Regions from separate parts of the Acidovorax sp. FW305-C-20-28 genome, predicted to be linked through region 2. Evidence: predicted binding sites of a transcription regulator. Region 2 holds the regulator's gene; the other holds the start of a gene.
What was found. The regulator LexA, encoded in region 2, represses DNA repair genes until DNA is damaged. The targets are predictions, from matches to a motif close to ACTGTATNNNNATACAGT.
Positions count from the first base shown of each region.

Region 1 (5,240 bases), on a different contig from region 2:
GAGCGTGGCCACGCCCAGCGTCAGGCCATCGGCCGGGGCGCGTGCCACCTCGGCCATGCCGATGGAGCCACCCGCGCCGGCGCGGTTGTCCAACACCACGGGCTGCTTGAGGATGCGCACCAGCGATTCCTGCAGCGCACGCACGGTGATGTCGGTGGCACCGCCGGGCGGGAAGGGCACGACGATGCGCAGGGGCTTGGCGTCCTGCGCAAAGGATATTCCAGGAACGAAAGATGCGGCAGCCAGGGTGGTGAGCAGGTGACGGCGTTTCATGGGGTGTTTCCGTAGAAGAAGACTGGAGGTTAAGGGATTCGGTGCTGATCTTCCAAGCAATGGATGTGCCTGATAACATTCCAATATGGAATGATTTGAGAACTTAGCATGTCCTCTCTGCGCCGCCTGTCCCCGCCCCTGCACCTGCTGCGTGCGTTTTCCACCGTGACCCGGTTCGGCGGGGTCTCGCGCGCGGCCGAGGCCTTGCACCTGACGCAGAGCGCGGTGAGCAAGCAGGTCAAGGAGCTGGAGGGGTGGGTGGGCGTGCCGCTGTTCGAGCGCAGCCGCAAGCGCCTGGCGCTGACCCCGGCCGGCGAGCGCTACGAGAAGGCCGTGCGGGCCGTGCTCGCCCAGCTGGAGGCGGCCACGCTGGAGCTCATCACCAGCGACGACGGTGGCGGTGCGCTGCACCTGTCGAGCCTGCCGACCTTTGCGGCCAAGTGGCTGATCCCGCGGCTGCCGCAGTTCCAGCAGCAGCACCCCCAGGTCACGCTGCATTTCGTGCCCTATGTGCACAGCTACAACTTCGAGCGCCCCGAACTGGACTGCGCCATCCTCTTCGGCGATGGCCATTGGCCCGGCGCGCACGCCCACTACCTCACGGGGCAGGACGTGGCGCTGATTGCGCCGCGCGCCCGCGTGGCGGACTGGCGCATCGAGCACCCGCGCGACGTGGCGCGGCACAGCCTGCTGCGCCATGTCACGGTGCCCGAGGCCTGGCTGCGCTGGAGCGAAACGCACGGCGTGCAGGGGCTCAACCCGCTGGCCGGCCCGCAGTTCGACCAGTTCCAGTCCATGATCCGCGCCGTGATGGCCGGCATGGGCCTGGCGCTGGTGCCGCGCTGCCTGGTGCAGGACGAGATCGCCAGCGGCCTGGTGCGCGAACCCCTGCCCGGCTGCGGTTATCAGAGCGACATGGGTTACTGGTTTTGCTACCCCGAAGGGCGCAACCAGTTGCAGACCCTGCAGGTCTTCCGCGCCTGGCTGCTGGCCTGTGCAGAGCCGGCGGCCCACTCCCAGCCGGCGCCTTGAGGTGCTGGTCGTCAACAAGGGTTGACGGCAGTGGAATCGTCAACTACAGTTGACGGCATGCAAGTCCCTCCGCCCCTTCCTTCGCCCGACGACCCCGAGGCGGCGCTCGCCGCCGTGGTGGCTCTGCGCCTGGTGGCCGACCGGCTGGAGGCGAACGCCGTGGCGGCTGCGCTGGCGCAGGGCTGGTCCTGGGCCGATATCGCGCAGGCCCTGGGGGTGAGCAAGCAGGCCGCGCACAAGCGGCTGTCGCCGCATGTCCCGAAACCATGAGTGAAGAAAGAAGGAGCCTTGCCATGTTCCGCCAGTTGCAGCACCGTTTCCAGAGCATGCGCACCCTGAGCCGCCTGTGCACGCAGGCCGAGGCCCATGCCCGCGCCGGTGGCCAGTCGGCCCCGGGCGCCGAGCACTTCCTGCTCGCGGCCATCGACCTGCCCGAGGGCTCGGCCCGCCGGGCCTTCGAGAGCATCGGTGCCGATCCGGCGGCGGTGCGCGGCGCCATCGAGCAGCAGTACCGCGATGCCCTGCAGGGCCTGGGGCTGGGCGATGTGGGGTTGCCGTCGGCGCCGGCCCTGGCGCCCCCTGCCCCGGGGGTCTACCGCGCCCAGCCTTCGGGGCAGGAGCTGGTGCAGGCGTTGGCGCACACACGCAAGGACCAGGGCGGCCCGCTGCTGGGCGCCCATGTGGTGGTGGCGGTGGCCGCCATGTCCCAGGGCATGGCCGCGCGCACGCTGCGCGCCATGGGCGTCGATGCCGACCGGCTGGGGGCGGCAGCGCGGGCCCAGGTGCCAGCCACCGCCCACTGAACGGGGCTCAGCGCCACGGCGGGGCCTGGGTGTCCCCGCCAGCGTAGGCCTCGAGCCCGATCGCCACCACGGTGGCCACGTCCTTGCCCACCTCGTCGCGGAACTCCGCTTCGGCCTGCGCCACGGCGTCGCGAAAGGCCTGCAGCCAGGCCAGGCCGGTGGGCGTGAAGCACACGCGCCGTGCGCGGGCATCGAGCGGGTCGGCCTCGCGCGTGACCAGGCCCCAGGCCTCGCACTGGTCGACCAGGGTGGCCATGGCCTGCTTGGTCATGCCGGCGCGCCGGGCCAGGTCGGTCAGGCGGTCGCCCTGCAGCGCCAGGTGGCGCGTGATGTGCACATGGGCGGCACTCACCTGGTCGCGCGCGGCCAGGTTGGACAGGGCCAGGGGCACCTCCACATCGTGCGCCATGAGCTGCAGCACGCGCGCGTCGAAGCGGCGCATGGCGTGGCCGAGCAGGCGTCCGAGGTGGGTCTGGCGCCAGCCGTCCTCGCTGTCTGGCGCGGTGATTGGAGGCGGAAAATCAGGCATCCGATATTGTCAGGCAAACTGACTAAATAGTGGATTGCTGCCGTGCAATGCCTCGCATAAACTACTGTTCAAGCATCCAGTCTGTAGTTAATTGCAGACCAAGGGCAAGCATCCAACCCGTTGTTTTTCAAGGAGTTTTCCATGGACGTCGCAGTCAAAGGCACCAACCCCGCTCTTCCCGTCAATACCGAAAAGGCCAAGGCCCTGGCGGCCGCGCTGGCCCAGATCGAGAAGCAGTTCGGCAAGGGCACCATCATGCGCCTGGGCGAAGGCGAGGCCATCGAGGACATCCAGGTGGTCTCCACCGGCTCGCTGGGCCTGGACATCGCACTGGGCGTGGGCGGCCTGCCACGCGGCCGCGTGGTCGAGATCTATGGCCCGGAATCTTCGGGCAAGACCACGCTGACCCTGCAGGTGATCGCCGAGATGCAGAAGCTGGGCGGCACCTGCGCCTTCGTGGACGCCGAGCATGCGCTGGATGTGCAGTACGCCCAGAAGCTCGGCGTGCAGCTGTCCGACATGCTGATCAGCCAGCCCGACACCGGCGAGCAGGCCCTGGAAATCGTGGACAGCCTGGTGCGCTCGGGCGCCGTGGATCTGATCGTCATCGACTCGGTGGCTGCGCTCACGCCCAAGGCCGAAATCGAAGGCGAGATGGGCGATGCCCTGCCCGGCCTGCAGGCCCGCCTGATGAGCCAGGCACTGCGCAAGCTCACGGCCACGATCAAGAAGACCAATTGCACGGTCATCTTCATCAACCAGATCCGCATGAAGATCGGCGTGATGTTCGGCAGCCCCGAAACCACGACGGGCGGCAATGCGCTCAAGTTCTACGCCTCGGTGCGCCTGGACATCCGCCGCACCGGCACCATCAAGAAGGGCGACGACGCCATCGGCAACGAGACCAAGGTCAAGGTGGTCAAGAACAAGGTGAGCCCGCCCTTCAAGACGGCCGAGTTCGACATCCTGTTCGGTGAGGGCATCAGCCGCGAGGGCGAGATCATCGACATGGGCGTGACGGCCAAGATCGTCGAGAAGTCGGGCGCCTGGTATGCCTACAACGGCGAGAAGATCGGCCAGGGCCGTGACAATGCGCGCGAGTTCCTGCGCGAGAACCCCGACCTCGCCCGCGAGATCGAGAACAAGGTGCGCGAAGGGCTGGGCATTGCGCTGCTGCCCGACGGGCTGCCAGCGGCTGCCGCGGCAGACGATTCGGACGAGTGATACGGCGGCGCATTGGGCGCCACCGCGTACACCTTGGCGGCCATTGCGCAGTGTTGCGGCAATGGCCGCTCTGCATTGGACCATTGCCTGACCACCAGACCCATGGGCTTTGACACCCTTTCCCTGAAAGGCCGCGCGCTGCGGCTGCTGGCCCAGCGCGAGCATTCGCGTGCCGAGCTGCTGCGCAAGCTGCGCCCGCATGTGCAGGAGGGCGAGGACCTCGATGCCGTGCTGAACGAGCTCCAGGCCCGGGATTTCATCAACGAGGAACGCGTGGTGGCTTCGGTCGTGCACCAGCGTGCGGGCCGCATGGGCGCGGCTCGCATCGGCCAGGAACTGCAGGCCAAGGGCGTGGGTGGCGAAGCCGTGCAGCAGGCCCTGGCGCAGCTGCAGGACACGGAACTGGCCCGCGCCCGCGAGGTGTGGCGCCGCCGCTTCGGCGAGCCGGCCGGGGACCCGCAGGGCCGCGCGAAGCAGGTGCGCTTTCTGATGGCGCGCGGTTTTTCCAGCGAGGTGGTGCGCCGCGTGGTGCGCGGCGTGCAAGAGGATGAGGGTTAGATCCCCAGCATCAGCTTGAGGTTCTGCACTGCAGCGCCGCTGGCGCCCTTGCCCAGGTTATCGAGGCGCGCCACCAGCACGGCGTGGCGGTAGGTCTCGTTGGCGAACACGCGCAGCTCGAGCTTGTTGGTGTTGTTGAGCGCCAGGGCGTCGAGCTTGCCGTCGGCCGTGGCGGGCAGCACGCTGACCCACTGCTCGGGCGTATTGCTCTTGGCGTAATGGGCTGCCAGGGCATCGTGCAGATCGCTGGCCTTGGGGGCGCCGGGCAGCAGGTCCAGGTGCAGGGGCAGCTGCACCAGCATGCCCTGCTCGAAGTTGCCCACCGAGGGCACGAAGATGGGCCGGCGCGTCATGCCCGTGTAGCGCATGATCTCGGGCAGGTGCTTGTGCGACAGGCCCAGCGCATACAGCTCGAACAGCGGCGCTTCGCCCTTCTGGTAGGCCTCGATCATGGTGCGCCCGCCACCGGAGTAGCCGCTGACCGAGGGCAGCGCGAGCGGGAAGTCCGCGGGGATGAGGCCGGCATCGACCAGAGGGCGCAGCAGTGCGATGGCGCCCGTGGCATAGCAGCCGGGGTTGGCCACGCGCGTGGCGGCGGCCACCACGTCGGGCTGCCCTGGGGCCAGCTCGGGAAAGCCGAAGACCCAGCCGGGCGCGGTGCGGTGCGCCGTGCTGGCGTCGATGATTTTGATCTTGCGGCCGCCGGCCTGCTCGATGCCGTCCACCATGGCCACGGTCTCGCGCGCGGCGTCGTCGTGCAGGCACAGCACGACCAGGTCCACGCCCGCGATCAGCTCGCGCTTGGCGGCGGGATCCTTGCG
Region 1 covers NZ_JBYSYM010000001.1:470,130-475,369, forward strand. The annotation lists gene AC3WOH_RS02205 (tripartite tricarboxylate transporter substrate binding protein BugE) at 1-273, opposite strand, end outside; gene AC3WOH_RS02210 (LysR substrate-binding domain-containing protein) at 382-1,305, shown strand; gene AC3WOH_RS02215 (helix-turn-helix domain-containing protein) at 1,363-1,575, shown strand; gene AC3WOH_RS02220 (Clp protease N-terminal domain-containing protein) at 1,599-2,108, shown strand; gene AC3WOH_RS02225 (MarR family winged helix-turn-helix transcriptional regulator) at 2,116-2,637, opposite strand; gene recA (recombinase RecA) at 2,779-3,861, shown strand; gene recX (recombination regulator RecX) at 3,964-4,419, shown strand; gene argC (N-acetyl-gamma-glutamyl-phosphate reductase) at 4,416-5,240, opposite strand, start outside.
Region 1: the regulator LexA is predicted to act here: its motif matches at 2,701-2,718, upstream of recA (recombinase RecA).

Region 2 (5,240 bases):
CTGCTCCACATAGCCGATGTGCGGCGTGCAGATGCAGTTTTCCAGCCGCAAGAGGGCATGGCCCTGCAGGATGGGCTCGCTCTCGAACACGTCCACAGCGGCCATGCCGGGTCGGCCGCGGTTCAGTGCCGCGATCAGGGCATCGGGCTCCACCAGCTCGGCGCGCGAGGTGTTCACGAACAGCGAGGTGGGCTTCATGCACGACAGGTCTTCGAGCGAGATGATGCCGCGCGTCTCGTCGTTCAGGCGCAGGTGCACCGAGATCACGTCGCACTGCGAGAAGAACTCCTCGCGCGTGCTGGCGGCCTGGTAGCCATCGGTCAGGGCTTGCGCGCGCGAGGCCTCGCGGCCCCAGACGCGCACGTTCATGCCGAAGGCCTTGCCATAGCCGGCCACCAGCTGGCCGATGCGGCCATAGCCCCAGATGCCCAGCGTCTTGCCGCGCAGCACCGAGCCCAGCCCGAAATTGGAGGGCATGGATGCGGCCTTGAGCCCGGATTGCTGCCAGGCCCCGTGTTTGAGGTTGGAGATGTACTGCGGCAGCCGGCGCGTGGCCGCCATCACCAGGGCCCAGGTCAGCTCGGCCGGTGCCACGGGTGAGCCTACCCCCTCGGCCACGGCGATGCCGCGCTCGGTGCAGGCGGCCACATCCACGTGGTTGCCCACCTTGCCGGTCTGGGCGATGAGCTTGAGGCGGGGGAGTTTCTCGACGAGCTGGCGCGTGATCTGGGTGCGTTCGCGCACCAGCACGATGATGTCGGCATCCTTGAGCCGCACCGACAACTGTCCCAGGCCCTTGACGGTGTTGGTGTAGACCTTAGCGGTGTAGGCGTCAAGCCGGCTGGCGCAATGGAGCTTGCGCACTGCATCCTGGTAGTCGTCGAGGATCACGATGTTCATCCCGACATTGTGCCTTGGCGCGCCGCAGTCTTTGCGTCCCAAGCCCCGTCGGGCGTGCTGCATTTGCAACGCTGCGTGAATGCCCGGGCCCTGGCGGCGCAGAACGGGGTCAAAAGGGCTTGGTGCAGCCCTCGCGGCCAACCCCAGGCGGGCGGAGCAGGGGCGTCGGAAGGTCCGGTGCCGCACGCGCTGAGGGGCACGCGTGGCCGTGCACTCAGTGCTGCAGCGCCTCGCGCGCGGCCATGCGGTCGAGCTCTGCGCAGACGTCGGCCATGCGGCCAGAGATCACGAGGCGGCCGGCATCGGCGCCCGAGGCCGCCGTGCGCAGCACGCGCACCACATGGGGTGCCTGGGTGTGGCCGTGCGCAGCGTCGGTGCCTGGGGTGGTGCCGTGCTGCAGGCCACGTGCTCCTGCTGCAGTCTGCATGGCCTCGTCGCGCGGCATGCGGGCCGCAGCGGGGCATGCGGGCGCTGCGTGGGCGGGCACTGGCACCTTGCAGGTGCGTGCAGGCCGTACCGTGGCGCCGTGGTCGTACCCGCCACGTATGGCGGGCTGCAGCCAGCGTGCCAGTGCGTGCAGTGGGTGGGAGAAGGCCGAGAGGGTCAGGGAAGCAATTCGCATGTGAAGACTCCGAAGGTCGGTGGTGAACACAGGCAGGATTGCGAAGACAAGTGCGCAGCCCAGGGCTGACCAGCGGCGGCGCCGAAAACCGGCACCCCGCCCGCCAAACGCCCGCCACCTGGGCGGCGCAACGGCGATTACATGAGCATGGTGTTGCGAATCAGGCCGACCGCCAGGCCCTCGATCTCGAAGGTTTCGCCGGGCTGCACGGTGATCACGGGGTAGTCGGGGTTCTCGGGCAGCAGCTCGATGCCGGTGGCCGTGCGGCGCAGGCGCTTGACGGTGACGTCGTCGCCCAGGCGGGCCACGATGATCTGGCCATTGCGCGCCTCGCGCGTGGACTGCACGGCCAGCAGGTCGCCGTCCATGATGCCGGCATCGCGCATGGACATGCCACGCACCTTGAGCAGGTAATCGGGCTTGTGCTGGAACAGGTTGTTTTCCAGGCTGTAGGTCTGATCGACATGCTCCTGCGCGAGAATGGGCGAACCTGCGGCGACCCGGCCGATCAGGGGCAGCACCAGCTGCGACAGGCCGGGAATGGGCAGGCTGAACTGGGTGCCGCGCGCTGCATTGATGGAGCGCACCGTGTCGCCACGCAGGCGGATGCCGCGCGAGGTGCCGCTGACCAGTTCGATCACCCCTTTGCGGGCCAGGGCCTGCAGATGCTCTTCTGCCGCATTGGCGGATTTGAAGCCCAGCTCGGTCGCGATCTCGGCGCGGGTGGGTGGGGCGCCGGTACGCGCAATGGCGGTCTGGATCAGGTCCAGAATCTGTTGCTGGCGGGCCGTGAGCTTGGGGTTGTCGAGCATGGTGGTTTCCAGTGGGTGCCGGTACAGTGGCAAATGACTGTCTTTTAATCCAGTAACTGTATTTTTCACCAGTTTTTCGGAGTATGCAAGTGAGTGCGCAAAAAATTGTGGTTCTGGGTACGGGCGGCACCATTGCCGGCACCGCTGCGCAGGCGGGGGACAACATCGGCTACACAGCCGCACAGGTGGGGGTGGGCGAGCTGCTGGCCGCGGTTCCGGGGCTGGAGGCCTTGGCCGGCGGGCCCTTCGTGGTCGAGCAGGTGGCCCAGATCGACAGCAAGGACATGGAGCACGGCGTATGGCGTGCGCTGGCGCAGCGCTGCGCCGAATGCCTGGACGACCCGGCCGTTCGCGGCATCGTCATCACCCATGGCACCGACACCATCGAAGAGACGGCTTGGTTCCTGCATTCCGTGCTGGATGCCAGGAAGCCCGTGGTGCTGACCTGCGCCATGCGGCCGGCGACGGCGCTGGTGCCCGATGGCCCGCAGAACCTGCTCGATGCCGTGGCCGTGGCCACCACGCAGGGTGCGCAGGGCGTGGTCGTCGTGGCGGCCGGCACCATCCATGGTGCCCAGCGCGTGCAAAAGGTGCACCCCTACCGGGTCGACCCCTTCAGTTCCGGCGACGCCGGGCCGCTGGGCTGGGTGGAAGAGGGCGCGGCCCGGCTGGTGCAGGCCTGGCCGCAGTCTGCTGGCGCCAAGGGTGCGGGTGCCCTCACGGCAGTGCCTGCCGATACACCCTGGCCCTGGGTGGAGCTGGTGGTCAGCCACGCGGGTGCCAGCGGCCGTGCCGTGGATGCGCTGGTGCGCGAGGGCGTGCGGGGCCTGGTGGTGGCCTGCACGGGCAATGGCACCATCCACCATGCACTGGAGGCAGCGCTGCTGCGTGCCCAGGCCGTGGGGGTGCGCGTGGTGCGTTCCACGCGTTGCAGCGAAGGCCAGTTGCTGCCCACAGCCGGCGATGGCCTGGCCGCCATGCCCGGCCTGTCGCCTGCCAAGGCCCGCGTGAGCCTGGTGCTTGATCTGCTGGGCTGACAACCCACCATGTTCACTGCCCTTCGCTCCCACGTATGGGCCTACCCGGCGCTGGAGGTGGTGCACATCGTGGGCATTGCACTGCTGCTGGGCAATCTGGTGCTGCTCGAGCTGCGGGTGTTTGGCTGGGGCGCGACCATTGCGCCCCGCGATCTGGCGCGCCTGAGCCTCTCGCTGGCGCTGTGCGGCTTTGGCCTGGCAGCCCTGTCGGGCCTGGTGATGTTTGCCACCCAGCCGCAGGAGCTGCTGTCCAACCGGGCATTCACCCTCAAGATGCTGTTGTTGATGCTTGCCGCCTGCAACGCGGCGTGGTTTCATGGGCGCGGTTCACTCGCGCGGCTCGATGGCCTGGCGCGGGCGCAGATGCTGCTGTCCACCCTCATCTGGCTGGCCGTCGTGGCTTGTGGTCGCTGGATAGCGTACTTGTAGCCCCCTGAGTCGCTTCGCGCCTTCCCCCTCAGGGGGACGCCACCGGTGGCCTGGCAAAGCCAGTTCCACGGTGGCGCTGATTGGGTCTGTGCCAGTTGCATAGGTCGAGGGCTGTGGGTGGGGTGGGGGCGGAGACCGCTTTTTGCAAAGGAGAAGTTCCATGTCCGTACGACGTCGTCAGTTGGTTCTCGCTGGCTTTGCCTTGCCTTTGGTGCCTCTTGCAGCCCATGCCCACCACGGCTGGAGCAGCTTCGACGCCGACCGGCCTATCTATCTGGAAGGCACGGTGCGCAAGGTGCGTTGGCAGAACCCGCATGCCGAGCTGGAACTGGAGTTGCCCGCCGCCCTGGCCTTGCCGCCCAATCTGGCACAGCGGGCCGTGCCGGCGCAGACGGCCCCGGTCGATGGCAAGGCCTTGCTGGCGCGCGCCGTGCTGCCCACGCGCAAGGACCGTATGTGGGAGATCGAGCTCGCGCCGCTGACCCGCATGCAGGCCTGGCAGGTGGCCGAGATCAAGCCGGGCACGGCGCTTTCGGTTCTCGGCTTCACGCTGCGCGAGGAAAAGGGCGATCCGGTGCTGCGCGCCGAGTACCTGTTCGTCGATGGCAAGGCTTATGGCCTGCGCTCTAGTCCGGCCTGAGGCGAGAAGCGGCGCGGGCGTCGATTAGTGCACGTTTGGTTGCACAGCTTTTGGCCTTGGCGACGGTTCTGCGCGAGAGCACAACTATCATCCGGCGCATTACCTTGCAGGAGTTTCTCATGCGTTTCGTTTCCCTCTCTCTCGTGGCTGCAGTTGTGGCATTGGCAGCCCTGCCTGCGCAGGCCCTGGACCTTCCCAAGCGCAAGGCGGGTCTGTGGGAGCTCAAAACCGTATCGGGCGAGGGTGCTCCGGCCGCCGTCATGCAGCAGTGCACGGACGAAGCCTTTGAGGCTCAGATGCAGAAGACGGCCCTGGAAACGGCCAAGAACATGTGCAGCAAGAATGAGTTGAAGCGGGACGGTAATACGATCACCGGCAATTCCGAGTGCAAGATGGGAACCATTGCCGTGACGTCGCGAACGGTCACGACGGGCGATTTCTCCAGCAGCTACAAGACGGTGATCAACAACGCCTACAACCCTCCGATGATGGGCAAGGCCACCGATACGATGGTGATGGAGGCCCGTTACCTGGGGCCGTGCGCGGCAGGTCAGAAGCCTGGTGCCGTGACCATGCCCAACATGCCTGTTCCTCCTGCGGCGAAGTCCAAATAAGCGGCGTCCCCTGCCGGCGGCTTCGCCGGAGAGCTAGAAACAACAAAGCCGGGCATGCCCGGCTTTGTTGTTGAAGGGCCGCTGAAAAATCAGCTGGCCAGTGCCGCGAAGGCGCGCTGCGTGATGTCGTCCACGCTGCCCATGCCGCTGATGGCGCGGTACTGCGGGGCGGCGGCCGGTTCGGCC
Region 2 covers NZ_JBYSYM010000003.1:40,805-46,044, forward strand. The annotation lists gene AC3WOH_RS05255 (D-2-hydroxyacid dehydrogenase family protein) at 1-900, opposite strand, end outside; gene AC3WOH_RS05260 (hypothetical protein) at 1,115-1,522, opposite strand; gene lexA (transcriptional repressor LexA) at 1,660-2,334, opposite strand; gene AC3WOH_RS05270 (asparaginase) at 2,418-3,371, shown strand; gene AC3WOH_RS05275 (hypothetical protein) at 3,381-3,800, shown strand; gene AC3WOH_RS05280 (DUF6152 family protein) at 3,961-4,440, shown strand; gene AC3WOH_RS05285 (DUF3617 domain-containing protein) at 4,560-5,054, shown strand; gene adk (adenylate kinase) at 5,144-5,240, opposite strand, start outside.